DNA from 3 places in the Luteimonas sp. A611 genome. Region 3 is predicted to be linked to each of the others. Evidence: riboswitches for the same ligand, from Rfam matches in the RefSeq annotation. Region 3 holds a riboswitch; each other region holds the start of a gene.
The links. A riboswitch is a leader RNA that binds a small molecule or an ion and turns the genes downstream of it on or off. The one in region 3 is predicted to bind cobalamin.

Region 1 (3,270 bases), 300 kb from region 3:
CGAGGTTGATCGAGGACAGGTTGCAGACCACGAAGTCGCCGGCCTGACGCGTGGTCACGATCTGGTTGCCGGAAATGATCTCCTGCATGAGCCGGGTCGCGCTCATGTTCTGCAGGATCTCGGTGCACAGGTTGGACGAGTACACCATGCCCGCATGCTTGTTCGGGTTCTTCCGGTTGACCTCGTCGCGGTAGAACATGAACGGGTTGCCGGTCTCCAGCTGCGACACCATGATCCGCTTGAACAGGTCGATCGCCTTGACCGTCCTGCGGCCGATGCGCTCGTCGTTGACCACCTCCTCGTACTTCTGCCGGAAGCTGCCCTCGCCCCTCGATTCGTCGTAGAAGTCCTGCAGGTACCAGCCCCTGAGCCGCTTCACCTCGTGCGGGTCGAACAGGTACCAGTCGCCGCGGCGTTCCACCGCCTCCATGAACAGGTCGGGGATGCAGACCGAGGTGAACACGTCGTGCGCGCGCAGGCGCTGGTCGCCGTTGTTGAGGCGCAGGTCGAGGAAGGCCTCGATATCGCGGTGCCAGATGTCGAGGTACACCGCGACCGCGCCCTTGCGCTGGCCCAGCTGGTCCACCGATACGGCGGTGTTGTTGAGCTGCTTGATCCACGGCACCACGCCGCCGGACGAATTGGGCACGCCGCGGATCGCCGATCCCGACGAGCGCACGAAGCCCATGTAGGCGCCGACGCCACCACCGCCCTTGGACACGCGCGCGATGTCGGTATTGGAATCGAAGATGCCCTGCAGCGAATCGTCCACCGTGTCGATGAAGCAGCTCGACAGCTGCCCGCCCACCTTGCCCGCGTTCTGCAGCGTCGGCGTGGCCACGGTCATGTACAGGTTCGACAGCGCCCAGTAGGCCTCGCCCACCAGCTGCATGCGCCGCCCGCGCGGCCGCTCGTCCTGCATCAGGTACAGCGCGATGGTCAGCCAGCGCTCCTGCGGCAGTTCGTACACGTTGCGCGCGTGATCGGTGGCCAGGTAGCGCGTGGCCAGCAGGTACAGGCCGTTGTAGGCCAGTAGCCTGTCGCGCCCGGGATCGATCATCTTGCCGGCCTCGATCAACTCTTCCTTGGAGTAGGCGCGCAGGATGTCGTTGGAATAGATGTTGCGGTCGGCCAGCGATTCCTGCAGGCCGACATAGGAGCCGTACTTCTGTTCGACGTCGTAGAAGCGGTTGCGGCCGGCGCGCTTGTACAGGCGATGCAGGTACAGGCGTGCGGCGAACATCTCCCATTCCGGTGCGGCCACGTCGACGCGTGCCTCGGCCTCGCGGATCAGGTGGTCGACCAGATCGTCGGCGTTCACCGCGTCCTTGCGCTCGACGAAGCCCAGCACGCTGCGCTTGTAGTCGGCGATGTCCAGCTGCGGGAACTCGGCGTGGACGCGGTCGATGGCGCGCTCCAGGCGGGCGCGGTCGAAGGGGATGCGGCGGTTGCCGGCTTCCTTGGTGATCCAGGTGGATGCCGCGACGGCGACGGCCGCGGTGTCGGCGCGGCCCGGATCGGCGCCGGGCGCGGGCACGATGTCGTCGCGCGCGTCCGCAATGTCGTGGTCACGGCCCGGCGAGGGCGCGTCGGAGCCGGTGGCGCCGGCGCGCGTTGCGACCGCGATGTCGCCGCGGGTGTCGTGGTGTTGGCTCATGCGTCCTCCATGCGTGGCGCACGGCCGGCCTGTCCCTCGCAGGCGAGCGTGGCGTTGGAGGCAGGGTGGACAGGCGGCGTCGCAGAATCCGGGACTGCGCATGGCGCGGCCCGAACTGCTCCACCAGCCATCTCCCCCCGGAGATTCCGCGGCCGGCACCGCGCGGCGTGCATGCGCGCGGCTGTCGGCAGGTCTTCGGACTCACGGGCCCGGACGCCGTGGCGTCCACCTCCCCCGCCGCTTCCCGGAGCGCAGGCTCCAGTGCTGGTGGCGGGTTCGTTCCCGATTACCGCTGCGGGGCAGTGCCGGACTGGCCGAGCCTTGCGGGCTGGCGTCACCGGCTTCCCTTTTCATCCCCGCACCAGGTGCGGAGAACCGACAGGGCACAAGATAGTGTGGTCGGGTTTTGCGGTCAACCGAAAATGTTGTGGTCTGTGGAACCGACGACCGCCGCGCGCGAACGTCCACGCCTGCCCCGACACGGCCACCCGTGCGCCCTCCACCGAATGCGTGAGATGCGCAGTCGGCCTCCACGTCGGCCAGCCGCGCCCTTCGCGCACCGAATCCGAAACGTCGCGAAGCCTGGCGACTCCCGACAGATGCGCGTCTGTGTGCGCGCCGTGCCTGCATTCACCCCGCTTGGCCTGAATGCGACGGCATCCGGCCCCCGCGACGCAACTGGTTCCCATTGCCGCGCGCATATTCGAAGTGTCGGCGCCTCCCCTGCGACCTGCAGGGCCGGGCTGGCCGGAACACATGGGGAGACAGACATGCAGAACCGTTTCGGATACGACGTTGTCGCGCACGGCTGCCGGCGCCTGCGCCTGGCCGTCGCCATCGCGCTGGCGAGCAGCGCCGGCCTGGCCGCTGCCGCACCGCAGGACACGCAGCAGCAGGACACCGCGGCTGCAGAGGGCGCCATCGAACTCGACCGCGTGATCGTCACCGCCGCCAAGCGCGAGCAGTCGGTGCGCGAAGTGCCGGCGTCGGTGTCGGCGGTCACCCAGCAGCAGCTGCAGGACCTGGGCGCGCAGTCGCTGGCCGACTACGTGCAGAAGACGCCGGGCGTGGTCTTCAACAGCTACCAGCCGGGCGTCTCGCACGTGGTGGTGCGCGGCATCTCCACCAGCGCCGGCAATCCGCAGGGCCAGCCGACCACCGGCTATTTCCTCAACGACGTGCCGCTGATCGAGCCGGGCTGGACCATCGCGATCCCCGACATCGACGCCTTCGACCTCAACCGGGTGGAAGTGCTGCGCGGCCCGCAGGGCTCGCTGTTCGGCTCGGCCTCGATGGGCGGGGCGATCAACTACATCGCCAACACCGCCGATGCCTCCGGCTTCGATGCTGCGGTCGAGGCCGGACTGTCGTCGACGCGCAACGCCGATATCGGCTACACGCTCAAGGGCATGGTCAACGTGCCGGTGAAGCAGGACGTGTTCGCGATCCGCGCCGTGGCGCAGCAGCGCAGCGCGCCGGGCTACATCGACAACCTCGGCACCGGCGAGGACGGCGCCAACGACCTGTCCGTCTCCGGCGGCCGCCTGTCGATGGTGCTGACCCCGAGCGAGGCCACCACGCTGACCTGGCTGAGCCTGCTGCAGACCATCGAT
Region 2 (3,270 bases), on a different contig from region 3:
CGGTCGGGGATTCCCTGGCACAGGCGGAACGGCTGCTGCGGGAGTGGTCCATCAGCGCCGCCGAATCGCGTCGGCTCGGGCCGATGCCGCTGTACCGTGACTGGTGGACCGGTGAACTGCGCACGACCGGCGGCGCCACCGCCCACCTCGTCGACGGCGCGCCGTCCGCGGTCGACGACGACCGGCCGGTGCGCAGCGCGCGGATGGAGCGCCGGCCCGAAGGGCGCGATGCGGTCGAGGACGAGGACAAGCCAGGCGAGCCCGGCGTGTGGATGATCCAGCAGGACGCCCCGCACGAGGTCGCCGAGGATCCCTTCGGCCTGCAGCGACCGGTCGATCGCGACGACGAGACCAGCGCCGACGAATACGGCGACATGCTCTCGGAGCTGGCATCGACGCGCATGATCGCCGCGCCCGACCCGCCGCGCGAAGTGCTGCTGTCGGACGACCCGCCGGCCAGTCGCGCAATACTCGAGTTCAAGGGCGACGGCGAAGGCGACGCGCGCTTCCGCTATCCCGAATGGAATCATGCGGACGCGTCCTACATCGAACACGGCACCACGGTGCGCCTGATCGCGCCGGTGCACGGCGATCCCGCGTGGATCGACGCCACGCTCGCCCGCCACCGCTCACACCTGGACGGCATTCGCCGCCAGTTCGAGGCGTTGCGGCCCGAACGCGTGCGCCTGCGCCGGCAGAGCGACGGCGAGGACATCGACATCGACGCCTGCGTGGAAGGCCGCGCCGACCTGCGCGCGGGCGGCTTCCTGCGCGAAGGGTTGTACGAGGCACGGCGGCCGGGCCGGCGCAGCATCGCGGTCTGCCTGCTGGTCGATGCCAGCGGCTCCACCGACGGTTTCATCGGCGATCGCCGGCGCGTCATCGACGTCGAACGCGAGGCGCTGCTGCTGGTGTGCATGGCCCTGCAGGGCCTGGGCGAACCGTTCTGCGTGATGTCGTTTTCAGGCGAAGGCCCGCACGGCGTGATCATGCGCATGCTCAAGGACTTCGACGAGCCGTACGGGCAGGAAGTGGCGCTGCGCATCGCCGGTCTTGAACCGGAAAACTACACCCGCGCCGGCGCCGCCATCCGCCATGCGACGGCGTTGCTGATGCGCCAACCCGCCGAGCATCGCCTGCTGCTGATGCTGTCGGACGGCAAGCCCAACGACGCCGACCGCTACGACGGCCTGTTCGGCGTCGAGGACATGCGCCAGTCGGTCACCGAAGCGCGGCTGCAGGGCGTCTTCCCGTTCTGCCTGACGGTGGACCTGCAGGCCCCGGGCTACCTGCCCAAGGTATTCGGACCGGGCCACTACGCCCTGTTGTCGACGCCCGAGCGCCTGCCGCTGGTGCTGCTGGACTGGACCAAGCGCCTGCTGGCGCGATGACGGCAGTCGCGCACGCGTTCCATGCCTGGCCGATCAGGTTGCTGCGCCAACGCCCCCGGCGGCCTCCGGTCCCGGCTGCCGTTCCGCAGCTTCCGGCGGCGGTCGCTCCAGGCAGGCGGCCCCACTGATGATTGACCGGGCACGTGCAGCGGGGTAACGTTGCGCCCGCCGAAGGTATATATCTCTCTATTGCGATAGAGAGATATATTTAATTGGGAAGTCCGGTGCGGGCCTTCGGGGCCCCATTCCGGCGCTGCCCCGCAGCGGTGTGTGGAAACGACCCTCGCCACAAGCACTGGTCCTGGCGGACCGGGAAGCGGCGGGCAGTAGGTGGACGGCTTCGGCCGGCCGGGTCCACGAGCCCGAAGACCTGCCTCGGCCAGGGAGCGATCCCTGTCTGACCTGGCGCCCGAAGGGTGCGCGGGAAGCCCATGCCCGACCTGGCATGGAAGTCCGCGCATGTCCGACGGCACCGGTTCGCCCGAGGGGGCGAAGGTCGCTGGCGTGGGCGCCTGCCGTGTCGTGGGGAGCCTGCGCGGTTCCTTCGTTCTTCGTTCACTCCGAATCGAGGACAAGCACGATGACCACCGTGACAAACCTGGGATTTCCCCGCATCGGCGCCAGGCGCGAGCTCAAGCGCGCGGTCGAGGCATTCTGGCGGGGCGATACGTCCGCCGCGGAATTGCAGGACCAGGCGCAGGCGCTGCGCCTTCGCCACTGGCAGCTGCAGCATGCCGCAGGCGCGGACACCGTGCCCTGCAACGATTTTTCGCTCTACGACCACGTGCTGGACACCGCGTTCCTGTTCGACGCGATTCCCGCCCGCTACCGCGCGCTGGCCGACGCCGACCCGCTCCAGGCCTACTTCGCGATGGCGCGGGGCCTGCAGACGGAGGACTTGGACCTGCCGGCGCTGGAAATGACCAAGTGGTTCGACACCAACTACCACTACCTGGTGCCCGAACTCGAGGCCGGGCAGACCTTCCGCCTGCGTGGCGACAAGCCCATTGCAGAGTTCCTGGAAGCGAAGGCGGCCGGAGCGAAGGCGCGCCCTGTCCTGCTCGGCCCGGCGAGCTTCCTGCTGCTGTCCAAATCTGTCGATGGCGGCGACCGGCTGGAGCTGCTGCCCGACCTGGTTGCCGCATATGCCGACCTGCTCGGAAAGCTGCGCGAGGCCGGCGCCGAATGGGTGCAGATCGACGAGCCCTGCCTGGCGCTCGACCAGGACGCATCGGAGCAGGCCGCCTATCGCCACACTTATGCCACGCTGGCACGGGTGTCGCGGCCGCGGCTGCTGCTGGCGACGTGCTTCGGCGCGCTGGGCGACAACCTGGTGACGGCGTGCTCGCTGTCCGTCGAGGGCCTGCACGTCGACCTGGTCCGCGCACCGGAGCAGCTTGACGCGGTACTGGACGCTTGGCCAGCCGACCGCGTGCTGTCGCTGGGCCTCGTGGACGGGCGCAACGTCTGGCGCACGGACCTGGACCAGGCACTGGCGCTGGCGCGGCGCGCCCACGACCGGCGCGGCGGCGAACGACTGCAGGTCGCCCCGTCCTGCTCGCTGCTGCACAGCCCGCTCGACGTGACGCTGGAACGTTCGCTGCCTGCCGACCTCCACAGGTGGCTTGCATTCGCGCGGCAGAAGCTCGAGGAGCTGCGCGTGCTGGCCGATGCGCTGAACGGGCTGGTGTCGGCCGACTCGTCGCTGGCGCTGGCGCGCGAGCGGATCGAAGCCAGACGGCGATCGCCCCGGGTCCACAGGCCGGAGGTTGCCGATCGTGTCGCAGCGATGGGCGCGGCCGTGGACAGGCGCAGCTCACCCTACGTCCAGCGCAGGGTCGCACAGCGACAGCGCTTCGGCCTGCCCCTGTTCCCCACC
Region 3 (3,270 bases):
GGTTGAGGCTGCGCGAGGTTTCCGGCTGCAGCCAAGGGCTTTCGGAGCCGGGGTAGTAGAGGTCGTTGAAGGTCGGCGCCTTGAAGCCAGTGGCCGCATTGGCAGACAACCGCAGGCCGTTGCCCAGCGCCGTGCCCCAGCCGAGGCTGCCGGTGAGATGGTTGCCGAACTGCGCGTTGTCGTCGTTGCGTACGCTGGCCTGCAGCCGCTGCCTGCCGACGCGACCGTCGTAGGCGAGGAACACGCCGGTGTTGTCACGGGCATCGACGGTATAGGGGACCAGGCTGTCGACCTGGTCGTCCAGATGGTCGACGCCCGCGGTCAGCAGATGGCCGGGGCGGAGCTGCAGGTCGCCCTGGAGCGAAGCGCTGTCGCGGCGGGTGACGAAGGCGCTGCGGAGCTCCTCGGCCTGGTAGTCGTCGGAGCGATCCTGGCTGCGTCCCAGGGCCGCAGTGAGTTCCAGTCGCCCGCCCTGCGGCGCATGCCGCAGCTGCAGCGCACTGACCTGCTGGCGCACCTCGGAGCGGTTGGTCCAGGAGCCGTCGAACTCGGTGTCGCCATCGGCCTGCAGGAAGCTGCCCTCCAGCTCGAACGCCTCGCCCATCTGCACTCCACCGCGCAGGCCCAGCGAGACGTTGCGATAGCCGTCGTCGTCGGGTTCGTCGGCGAAGCAGCCCTGGAACAGCGCGCCCGAGCCGCGGCAGGCGTTGAAGCCGTCGGTGGAATCGTAGGCGCCGTGCACGCCGAGCCAGCCGCGCGCGCCGCGCAGGTCGAAGCCGCCGCCCAGCTCGCGGCTGCCGTGGCTGCCCATTCCGAGGGTGAGGCTTGGCGCCAAACCCTGCGTTTGCGCGCGCCGGGTGAAGATCTGGATCACGCCGCCGATCGCCTCGGAGCCGTACAGGCTCGAGCGCGGGCCGCGAATGATCTCGATGCGCTCGATCTGCGCCAGCGGCAGGTCCTGGATCGCGGGCATGCCGGCGGTGGCCGAGTTCATCTTGATGCCGTCGACCAGCACCAGCACGTGGTCGGACTCGGCGCCGCGCAGGTACAGGCTGCTGAGCTTGCCGCGGCCGCCGGTGTTGCCGACGTCGATGCCGGCGCGCCCGCGCAACAGGCCGATCAGGTCGCGCGCCTGGCTGCGCTCGATCTGCGCGCGGTCGATCACCTGGGCGGGCACCAGGCTTTCGGCCAGGGCCACCTCGGTGCGGGTGCCGGTGACCACCACTTCGTCGAGGTCGGTGGCCGACTGGGCCAGTGCCACGATGGGCAGGGCCGCGGCCACCGCCGCGGAGATCAGGGAAAGGGAACAACGGTTCAACATCGCATCGGCTCCATCGCGCGCCCCGCGCGCCTTGCATGGCATGGAGTTGCGCGCGGAGAGATGGCGGACGGGCACACGACGGCGCACGGCACGCCGCGACGCCCTCCGCATCGCAACCAGTGGACTCCAGGGCCGGTCTCCGGACTCGCGGGTTGGGGCAGGTGTGCCCCGGTCGCCGCGCCTTCCCATGCGTGTGCACAGTGGCGGATGCGGCGGCCGTACTCGCTTACCGTTGCGGGGGCAGTGCCGGGATGACCGCGTCGCGTTGCGACGACGGCGTCACCGGCTTCCCGTTTCAGCCCTTGGACGAAGATCCGCGGGCCACCCTGGAGCTGGCGGCATTGTACGGGAAGGGTGCGTGCGGCGGCGCGTGCTGCGACGCGCGCAGGTGGCTCAGTCGCGGTCGCCGCCGCGGTCGGGCTCGTCGAGGAAGCCGAACGAGGCGGACGGGGTTTCTTCCTGATGGTGGGTGGTGGTCACCGGCGCGGCGGCAGGACGCCCGCGCGGCAGCGGCAGCTCGGCCGTTGCGGCCTCGACTGCGGCCACCAGCTCCACGCGGCGTTGCTCCGGCACTTCCTGCCAGTGGCAATCGCGCAGCGCGCCTTCGAGTGCATAGAGCAGGTTGAGGCTGGGCTTGAAGCCGGCGCGGCGCACGCGCATGAAGGCGTCCACCGGACCGGCGCCGACCAGGTCCTGCTCGGTACGCAGCCCCACCTGGCGCAGCCAGGCGGCGGATTTCGGACCGATGTTGCGCATCTTCAGCGGTGCATTCATGACAGGGATTCGACCCAGATGCGGGCGATGGCTTCCAGCCCTTCCTGATCTTCAACGTCGAAACGGGCCGGCTCCGGACTGTCGATGTCGAACACGCCAACCAGCGTGTCTCCGTGCAGCAGCGGCACCACCAGCTCCGATCGCGACGCGGAGTCGCAGGCGATGTGGCCGGGGAAGGCGTGCACGTCGTCGATCCGCTGGGTCTGGCGGCTGCTTGCGGCCGCGCCGCACACGCCCTTGTCGAGCGGGATGCGCACGCAGGCGGGCAAGCCCTGGAACGGGCCGACCACCAGCTCGGTGCCGTCATGGAAATAGAAGCCGACCCAGTTCAGCCCGGGCAGCGCGTGGTAGACCAGCGCGGACAGGTTGGCGGCGTTGGCGATGCGGTCGTGTTCGCCATGCAGCAGCGCGCGTGCCTGTTGTGCGAGCTGGGCGTACTGCTGCGGCTTGTCGCCGCTTAGACTTGCTGCAGTGAACATGCGGGCAGTGTAGCAGCGCGTGCACGACCCCTCCGGAGGACGGATGAAACACGGTCCAGAACGCGCCGCGGCCTGCCTGTGCATACGCGCGCTGCGGACGTCGAAACGGAAGGACGGGGGCGCGCGGTGAGCCAGGCCTGGTTCGTCACCGGCACCGACACCGGCGTGGGCAAGACCTTCGCGTCGGTGGCGCTGCTGCATGCGTTGCGCGCGCGCGGGCTGCGTGCGGTCGGGATGAAGCCGGTGGCCAGCGGCTGCGAACATGGCGCCGATGGCTGGCAGAACGAAGATGCGCTCGCGCTGCGGGCCGCGAGTGATCCAGTGCCGGACTACGCCGACGTGAATCCGTTCGCACTGCCGGTTGCCACCGCGCCGCAGCTTGCCGCGCGCGATGCGGGCATCGTGGTGACGCTGCCGCCGCTGCTGGATGCGTTCGCGCGCTTGTCGGCCAGCGCCGATGCAGTGGTGGTCGAGGGTGCCGGCGGCTGGCTGGCGCCGATGGGCGATGGCCTGGAGCAATCGGCGATGGCGCGCGCGGTGGGCGGGCAGGTGATGCTGGTGGTGGGGCTGCGGCTGGGCTGCCTCAGCCATGCACGTCTGACTGCGAAGGCGATCGAAGCAGACGGTTGCCGGCTGGCGGGGTGGATCGGCAACCGCGTCGATCCGGCATTCGATCGCGTCGACGATTACCTGGCG

Region 1: it holds a riboswitch for cobalamin, as region 3 does, so the genes downstream of both, ACW5EG_RS14645 (ribonucleoside-diphosphate reductase subunit alpha) here and ACW5EG_RS13410 (TonB-dependent receptor domain-containing protein) in region 3, are expected to answer to the same signal.
Region 2: it holds a riboswitch for cobalamin, as region 3 does, so the genes downstream of both, metE (5-methyltetrahydropteroyltriglutamate--homocysteine S-methyltransferase) here and ACW5EG_RS13410 (TonB-dependent receptor domain-containing protein) in region 3, are expected to answer to the same signal.

The regions. Positions count from the first base shown of each region.
Region 1 covers NZ_JBSVRP010000003.1:325,426-328,695, reverse strand. Annotated here, with positions in the region: gene ACW5EG_RS14645 (ribonucleoside-diphosphate reductase subunit alpha) at 1-1,657, opposite strand, end outside; cobalamin riboswitch at 1,826-2,052, opposite strand; gene ACW5EG_RS14640 (TonB-dependent receptor) at 2,428-3,270, shown strand, end outside.
Region 2 covers NZ_JBSVRP010000001.1:2,167,196-2,170,465, forward strand. Annotated here, with positions in the region: gene ACW5EG_RS09695 (nitric oxide reductase activation protein NorD) at 1-1,391, shown strand, start outside; cobalamin riboswitch at 1,547-1,783, shown strand; gene metE (5-methyltetrahydropteroyltriglutamate--homocysteine S-methyltransferase) at 1,972-3,270, shown strand, end outside.
Region 3 covers NZ_JBSVRP010000003.1:28,303-31,572, reverse strand. Annotated here, with positions in the region: gene ACW5EG_RS13410 (TonB-dependent receptor domain-containing protein) at 1-1,321, opposite strand, end outside; cobalamin riboswitch at 1,435-1,665, opposite strand; gene ACW5EG_RS13405 (TfoX/Sxy family protein) at 1,715-2,095, opposite strand; gene ACW5EG_RS13400 (GAF domain-containing protein) at 2,092-2,574, opposite strand; gene bioD (dethiobiotin synthase) at 2,701-3,270, shown strand, end outside.